DNA from 2 places in the Candidatus Hamiltonella defensa 5AT (Acyrthosiphon pisum) genome. Region 2 is predicted to be linked to the other one. Evidence: predicted binding sites of a transcription regulator. Region 2 holds the regulator's gene; the other holds the start of a gene.

Region 1 (4,524 bases), 480 kb from region 2:
TCGCGATTTTCAACAAATAACAAGGCCCGCCCCGCCCTACCGGCTCTTCCTGTACGACCAATACGGTGAACATAAGACTCAGAATCCATGGGAATATCATAATTAACAACAAGACTAATACGATCAACGTCCAAGCCTCTTGCGGCTACATCAGTAGCAATTAAAATATCTAAACGACCATCTTTTAATCGCTCTAAAGTTTGTTCACGTAAAGATTGGTTCATATCACCGTTTAACGCCGCACTGTTATAACCACTGTCTTCCAATGCTTCTGCGACTTCCAGTGTAGCGTTTTTTGTTCGTACAAAAATAATAGCAGCATCAAAATCTTCTACTTCTAAAAAACGAACTAAAGCTTGATTTTTACGCATACCAAACACAGGCCAGTAACTTTGATTGATATCAGGTTTAGTGGTGACATTAGAATGAATGCGAACTTCTTTTGGCTCTTTCATGAAACGGCGAGTAATGCGGCGAATGGCGTCTGGCATAGTCGCAGAGAAAAGTGCTGTTTGATGTTCGGCGGGGATTTTAGCCAGGATGTTTTCCACATCTTCTATAAATCCCATACGCAGCATTTCATCAGCTTCATCCAATACCAGACCTGTCAACGAAGATAAATTCAAAGTGCCTCGTTTTAGGTGATCTAATAAACGCCCTGGGGTACCCACCACAATCTGTGGTCCTTGACGTAAAGCTTTTAATTGAACGTGATACGGTTGCCCCCCATAAAGTGCTAATACGTTAATGCCTTTCATATACTTGGAAAAATTGGTTAATGCTTGAGCAACTTGAACAGCGAGTTCACGGGTGGGTGCTAACACCAGAATTTGAGGGGCTTTGATATCAGGTTTAATATTCTGTAAAAGAGGTAAACCAAAAGCCGCTGTTTTTCCGCTTCCGGTTTGTGCCATTCCGAGCACATCAGAACCGTTTAGCAGATGCGGAATGCATTCCAATTGGATAGGAGAAGGTTTTTCGTATCCTAAATCAGTAAGAGCAGAAAGAATAGATGGGGACAGCCCCAATTTAGAAAAAGAGATAGGTAACTCAATCGTCATGTAAAAATGCCTCATTAAAAATGGCGGCCAGTCTACATAACTTGTCGAAAAAAAATGGAATGATTTTCATTGAAAAGTGTGAACTGGCTCAAATTAAATTATAAAAAATAACAATGATCTACTAGTTAGGTATATAGTTAGGGGTAAAACAAAAATAAATCAGTTGGGGGCGTATTTAGTTTTGTTTTTAATGCTTTACCCTCTAATAAATGCGCCTGTTTTTGACCCATCAGTGCCAATCCTGACAATTCACATCGAAGGCTTCATAGACAGTATCAAAATTTGTGTCTGTGTTAAATGAGTTCCTAAATCCTTAAAATAGTTAAATTTTTAAAATCTATCAGGAAATCTCCAATCCTTAAAAAAGAATTACGTTCAAACAATCAGAAACAAAGGGGCCGTATTATACAGCACTCCTCTCTGATATAAAAGCTGCACTTGATTTGGCGCCCTGTTATGCGCTTTTATTGAATGCGCCTACCCTAAATTAATTTAAAAAATTTTTACTGTTTCTGCGATTCTTCGAAAGAGGAATCAACAGGAGTATCTTCTATTTTATGTTCAGAAGTATCCGCTATAGCATCTTTGATGCTTAAACGAATACGGCCTTGGCGATCAATCTCTAAAACTTTGACTGATACCTGTTGCTTTAATTTTAAATGATCTGTTACTTTTTCTACCCTACCTTCAGCGATCTGCGAAATATGAACCAACCCTTCTTTAGCAGAGGCAATCGAAACAAAAGCACCATAATCTGCAATCCGGGTTACCGTTCCTTGATAAATGCGCCCCACTTCAATATTGGCTGTAATTTCTTCGATGCGTTGTTGAGCAAAGGCAGCACTTTTTTGACTTAACGCAGCAATAGTAATATTGCCATCATCTGAAATGTCAATCTTGGTATCCGTTTCATCAGATAGCGCACGGATCACCGCTCCCCCTTTACCGATAACATCTTTAATTTTTTCAGGATTGATTTTTATATTGTAGATATGAGGGGCATACTGAGAGATGGTAGAACTCGCTGAACTAATGACCTGATTCATCACACTCAAAATATGTAAACGTGCCGCTTTTGCGTGATGCAAAGCAGATTGCATAATTTCAGGTGTAATACCTTGAATTTTCATATCCATTTGCAATGCAGTAATGCCTTCAGAAGTCCCTGCTACTTTAAAATCCATATCACCGAGATGATCTTCATCGCCTAAAATATCAGATAACACGACAAATTTATCCTCTTCTTTGACGAGCCCCATGGCTATACCTGCAACGGCAGATTTGATAGGCACACCTGCATCCATAAGGGCAAGAGAAGCACCACAGACCGAGGCCATCGAAGAAGAACCGTTCGATTCTGTAATTTCTGAAACCACCCGAACAGTGTAAGGAAACTCTTCTATATTCGGCATCACAGCCATCAATGCTCTTTTTGCTAAACGAGCATGACCGATTTCACGTCGTTTAGGTGAGCCAAGCATGCCTGTTTCTCCCACAGAATAAGGCGGGAAATTATAATGAAATAGAAAAGAATCTGAGCGTTCGCCCATCAGATCATCTATTGTTTGAAGATCACGCGAGGTACCCAAAGTCGTTGTGACCAATGCTTGAGTTTCACCACGAGTAAATAATGCCGACCCGTGTGTACGGGGTAAAATACCTGTACAAGCGTGTAAAGCCCGAATCATATCCTTATCACGACCATCAATACGAGGCTCGTCTTTTAAGATACGTTGCCGCACGAGATTTTTCTCAAAATTGTAAAGAATATCTTGAATTTGCTCCGCATTTACAGTTTCGTTTTCTTTTAAAATCCTTTCAATAATATTTGTTTTTATCTCATTCAATTTAGCGTAACGTTCTTGTTTATCGGTAATAAGATAAGCGTTGCTTAAATCTTTTTTATCTTCTTCTGTAATACAGGATCTCAATTTTTCATCCACAATTTTAGGTGTAAAAGGCCATTTTAATTTACCTGCCTTTTTCACCAGATCATTGATGCTTTCAATGACGATCTGCTGCTGCTCATGACCAAAAATAATAGCGCCTAACATTTGCTCTTCAGTTAAAATATTGGCTTCTGATTCAACCATTAAGACTGCGTTTTTTGTACCGGCAACCACTAAATTTAAATCACTTTGTTTTAACTCTTCAGGAGTGGGATTAAGCACATAAGCACCATTGATAAATCCAACCCGGGCAGCGCCTATAGGCTCATGAAATGGGATACCGGATAAGCTTAATACAGCAGAGGCGCCTATCATGGCAACGATATCTGGATTCACCTTCGGATTCACAGAAACGACAGTCGCTATGACCTGTACTTCATTTAAAAAATCTTTAGGAAATAGAGGTCTGATAGGGCGATCAATTAAACGAGAAGTTAAAGTTTCCCCTTCGTTTGGGCGAGTTTCACGTCGAAAAAAATTACTGGGAATACGGCCAACAGCATAGCTACGTTCTTGATAATGTACGCTTAAAGGGAAAAATGTTTGTCCAGGTTTGGCCTCTTTTTGGGCGACGACAGTAACCAAAACGGCAGTACCTTCAATGATTACCATTACAGCGGCCGTAGCCTGGCGGGCCATCATGCCCGTTTCTATGGTGACTTTGAGCTGCCCGTAATCAAATCTACAGATAGTCGGAGTGAACAAAATAGTATCCTTTTCTTATATAATAGGCGGTGTAAAATTTTTTTATGATGCTTATTTCTAAATCAGTATCAGAAAGCGATAAACGATAAAATTGATATATTAATAAACTGTAGAAAAAGGGGCCGATTGGCCCCCTTTAATGTGATTATTTTCTGCATTATTTACGTAGACCTAAGGATTGTATCAGATCTGTATATTTGGATATATTTCGTTTTTTTAAATAATCAAGCAACTTACGACGCTGAGAGACCATGCGCAAGAGACCCCTGCGGCTATGATGATCTTTTTTATGTTCTAAAAAATGTTTTTGCAAATCATTAATTCTTAGTGTCAACAGAGCAACTTGAACTTCAGTAGAACCTGTATCATGAGCAGAACTACCATGCTCAAGCACTACTTTGGCTTTTTGTTCAGCATTTAGAGACATAATTTTTAACCTCAAAAAATGTAATAGAATGGACCCGATCTCTAATTCAGAAATTGACTACATCAAGCTTTGTGCCATTCTATTTTGTGTTGATATTCTCCCTTCTTAAAGCAGTAGGGCATTTCTGATACATCATAGCCAAATGCATTTTGATTGATCAAAATCATTGATTGTAAGACGAACAACCATGGTGGCTTTTATTGAGCATCTTGTTATTGAATGTCAAAAATAACGTGATTTTATGACGTGTTATAAAGCATCTGAAACATTTCTTAATAAACGTTTTGGCGCGATTCGGCCATGAGCATCAATAATACCAATACCAATAAAATGACGCTCACCACCTTCAGTGAGGCGTACCATGGTGTCGGTAGGATTGTCA
Region 2 (4,524 bases):
TGCATGAACAGCATATTAACCAGTTCGTAGGTGTAAATTTTGGGGAGCTTTCCTGTACATCCGTTACCAGCAGGGAACGGATGAATGCTTTCAAACTGGTAATGTGCCATGGCCATCTTAATCAGTGGATCAATATCGTTCTGTTCATTGATAAACTGCTCCTAGTTTGACAGTAACGTGCGAATCTTCTCTTCTCCTTCCGGAGGGGTATATACGACGTTCATATACTGATCGCGCAAAACAGTACCAGAAGTCTTCCTTACATCGGTTTCGACTGCCCGCAGTTTGGTACAAATCTGCATTGCGACCCTGACACATAACGGATGCGTCTTCAGTAACTCAACTCCATCATACATCGCCGTACGATAGAGAAGAGCCTCTTTAGTAGCCGGATCAGCCTGTTCAACATATTGAAAAAGCTGATCGCTTGTAGTGACGATATTTTCAATGCGGGACGAATCTTTTGCTTCCAGCATCGGGAGAATATTCACCAGTAATCCCTGATCAGGAAGTAACCGCCCCGCAGATTTCAGCGCAGCACGGGCGGGGATACAGGCTTTTAGTACTGCTTTCGTTAGCAATACGCAAACAGGTATCCAAAAAATATTCGCACTTAAATCCGCGCTAAAGTTGAACATCCATTTCGAGGGTTGAAATGGATGTTCAACTTTAGAAAAATCCGCTACAAGAGCTTAGTAAAAAATTCCTCAGGAAAAGGTCGCTCTCTTTAAATAGGGAGGATGATTAAAATAATCAGAGTTTTGTTTACAGTTTTATTCATATGCAAAGTAAGTTGATTAATGATAAAAAATGGCTTGCCAATGAATGAATTGTATGAAATAAGGGCTCTGAGTAAAACGAGATAGCGTTCTCGATTAATTATGGTTTTTGAGCAAGAACTTTTAGGCAAGAACGTAAGTGTTGTAGATTACTTCCCTTCCGGCTTTTTCTCTTAGTGCCTTCAGCAGACCAACAAGGCTCATTTTTTGATTTAAAATACCCGTAGTTGAGTTAAATAATTTAAAGGAAATTTTCAAGATGGCAAAAATTAAAGGTAAAGTTAAGTGGTTCAACGAATCTAAAGGTTTCGGCTTTATTACTCCAGACGATAATAGTAAGGACGTATTTGTTCACTTTTCTGCAATTCAAGATAGCGGTTTTAAAACTTTAGCCGAAGGTCAAGGTGTCGAATTTGAAATTGCGGATGGTCAAAAAGGGCCATCCGCAGTGGATGTTAATAAAATTTAGGATGGTCAAAAAGGGCCATCCGCAATGAATTTGACTGTGCCATATTAATAATCTTCATTGGCATAGGAGATGGTGCTTCGAGGCCGCTCCTGTGCCACCCTCAACGGCGGGTCTGCGAGCTCCTTGTCACATCTTCCCTTCGACGGGTAAAACCGTCACTTCCTAAGCCTAAATGGTGTCTTGGCCTGAGAGATATTTTAACCAGGGATTCAAAACAACAATCGTTTTGCCATGAGCTGAAATTAAATTTTGTCTTTCTAATGTTTTTAAAGCCCGCCCAACTGTTTCACGAGAACAACCTGCCATTTGACCAATTTCTAGACGAGTGCTTTTAATTTGAATCCCATCGGGATGAGTCATGGCATCGGGTTGATGCGCGAGTTTTATCAATGTTTGCCCAACACGTGTCGCCACATCTAAAAATGCCAGTTCTCCTATTTTTTCTGATGTCGTTTTCAATCGACTTGCCATCTGTGCGGATAAACGAATTAATATGTCGGGATTAATTTGGACGAGGGTTCGAAATTTTTTATAAGAAATTTCAGCTAATTCAGAGGGGGTTTTCACTCGTATCCAAGTACCCTGGGGTTGAGCGGCTAAAAATAATCCGATCTCCCCAATAAAATTTCCTCGATTTAAATGAGACAATATGATTTCTTCACCGTTTTGAGACTTCATCAGGGAGATGAGAGAACCTTTTACAATATAATAAAGTGTTTGAGATTCACAATCTTCACTTACAAGATTGATTTTGGGCGGATATGTACGAATATTGCAATGAGAAAGAAACCATTCAAAAGTTGAATCCATTTTTTGCGCTGAGAGCAACATAACTTATATCCTTATTGTAAATGAGGCATTTTTAAATTACTTATTATAAAAACTAATAATACTTTTAATTAGTTTAACATCAAATTCGACAGCTACTTTACCTTGATTTTTATGATTTTCATTAAAATATTTTTAATATCAAATCATTTTTTATTGAAGCAAATTTTGGGATCTTGGCTTTGACTCACCATTTGTGACGCGAACACCATCTTTATTTTGAAAGGAATTGGACATGTTGATTCAATTAACGATCAGTAACTTTACTCTTGTGAGTCAATTGGAAATTGATTTTCAATCGGGGATGACCAGTATCACCGGTGAAACAGGTGCAGGAAAATCTATCGTAATTGATGCCTTAAATATGTGCTTAGGCGGCCGTTCAGAATCTGGAATGGTAAGTTCGAGGGCTCTTCGTGCAGATATGTGCGCTCGCTTTTCTCTAAAGGATAAGAGTTTGGCGATGCAATGGTTAAAAAATCAAGAATTAGACGAAGATCATGAATGCTTACTGCGTCGCACTATTGGTGCTGATGGACGTTCTCGAGGATTTATCAATGGCACACCTGTTCCTCTGTCTCAATTACGAGAATTAGGCCAGCTTCTTATACAGATTCATGGCCAGCATACCCATCACTGTTTGCTGAAACTGGACCATCAAAAACAATTATTGGATGCGTATTCAGCAGAGCACCATTTATTCATAAAGATGAAAAATGCGTATGAAACCTGGCATAACAGCTGCCGACGATCGGCCGAACAAAAGAAAAAAGCGGTGGAAAATGATGCCCGTCATCAGCTTTTGGAATATTATCTTAAAGAACTCAATGCATTGGATCCAAAGCCAGAAGAGTATGAAAAAATAGAAGCGGAGCATAAACGTTTAGCGAATAGAGCTCAATTATTGAAAATGAGCCAAGAAGTTTTACAAGGGCTGTGTGAAAGTGAACACCAGAGTATTTTGAGTCAGCTTTATTTTTCTCAAAAACAGCTGATAGAATTAAGTGCTATGGATCATTACTTTAATGATTTATTAAATATGCTTAAAGAAGCGATCATTCAAATTAAAGAAGTCAGTGATGAAATCCGTCATTACAGTCAAAAAATCAATATGGAACCGGATTGCTTAGCATCATTAGAGCAACATTTATCCAATTATTTAGATTTGGCTCGTAAACATCATGTCTCTCCAGAACGTTTAGCAGATCAACATCAACACTTATTGGATGAACAACAACAATTGATTGAGCAAAATATAGATCAGGAAGATCTTCTTCAAGCAACAGAAAAACAGTATCAGCAAGCATTAGAGATAGCCCATGAATTACATGAAAAACGGCAATTTTATGCTAAAGAGCTGTCTGCCTTAATCACTGAAAATATGCGAAACCTGGCGATGCCCTATGCAAAATTCAGCATTGACACCTATTTTGATCCCAAACACCTCAATATTTATGGTGCGACTCGTGTTGAATTTTTTGTCACAGTGAATCCAGGTCAACCATTACAGCCCCTGATTAAGGTGGCCTCGGGAGGAGAAATATCACGGATTGCCCTGGCAATGATGTTAAGTACTGCGCGTAAAATGGAGATCCCTGCTGTCATTTTTGATGAAATAGATGTGGGTGTCAGTGGATCTACGGCGGCTTTAATGGGTCGCTTGTTGCGACAATTAGCCGCCTCGACACAGGTACTTTGTATTACTCATCTTCCACAGGTTGCCGCTTGCGGGCATCAACATTTTTTATTTAAAAAACAAAGTGATACAATAGAAACAGATATTTATGTTCATTTATTAGATAAAAAAACGCGTCTAGAAGAGCTGGCACGTCTTCTTGGAAAAGGAAAAATAACAAAAAATACACTGGCGAATGCAAAAGAATTACTTGTTATGTAAAACTCTTTTCAAGAGAATCACCTCCACTATCATTACTATTAAGGAATCTATGACCATGTGCTTTAAGATGCTGATCCATCCCATTTTGTTTTTTATGATATTTGTTTCAGGTTGTTCTCGATTTAATCAATGGGTTTATAAACCTGATATCAATCAAGGAAATTACTTATCTCAGAATGAGGTCAATAAAATTCATCAAGGAATGACACAAAACGAAGTGATGTCTACATTAGGCAGCCCTATGTTGACAGACCCTTTTGGTACTCAAACCTGGTTTTATATATTTCGTCAGCAGGTAGGGCATGAAAAAGTAACGCAACAAACTTTAACTCTTAAATTTAATCAATCAGGTCAATTGATTGATATTAAAAATCATATAGCGTAAACATTTTCATTCAAATTCCACCATGATTTCAGATCGGGTATTGACAGAAGCTTTAATGGCGAATTTGAGCGGTTTCAATCGGTCATGAAGTTCATTCGTGGTCTGCATAATATTCGGCCAGAAAACCATGGTTGTGTGCTGAGTATTGGTAATTTTGATGGCGTCC

The links. The regulator CRP, encoded in region 2, controls carbon source genes, mostly activating them, when cyclic AMP is high. The targets are predictions, from matches to a motif close to ATGTGANNNNNNTCACAT.
Region 1: the regulator CRP is predicted to act here: its motif matches at 1,138-1,155, upstream of yrbN (protein YrbN).

The regions. Positions count from the first base shown of each region.
Region 1 is NC_012751.1:335,860-340,383, forward strand. Features, by position in the region: gene HDEF_RS01685 (DEAD/DEAH family ATP-dependent RNA helicase) at 1-1,061, opposite strand, end outside; gene yrbN (protein YrbN) at 1,051-1,131, opposite strand; gene pnp (polyribonucleotide nucleotidyltransferase) at 1,565-3,715, opposite strand; gene rpsO (30S ribosomal protein S15) at 3,873-4,142, opposite strand; gene truB (tRNA pseudouridine(55) synthase TruB) at 4,392-4,524, opposite strand, start outside.
Region 2 is NC_012751.1:818,931-823,454, forward strand. Features, by position in the region: partial or broken gene HDEF_RS03925 (Fic family protein) at 1-638, opposite strand, end outside; partial or broken gene HDEF_RS13865 (hypothetical protein) at 618-710, shown strand; gene cspE (transcription antiterminator/RNA stability regulator CspE) at 1,039-1,248, shown strand; gene crp (cAMP-activated global transcriptional regulator CRP) at 1,417-2,079, opposite strand; gene recN (DNA repair protein RecN) at 2,312-3,973, shown strand; gene bamE (outer membrane protein assembly factor BamE) at 4,029-4,358, shown strand; gene ribF (bifunctional riboflavin kinase/FAD synthetase) at 4,443-4,524, shown strand, end outside.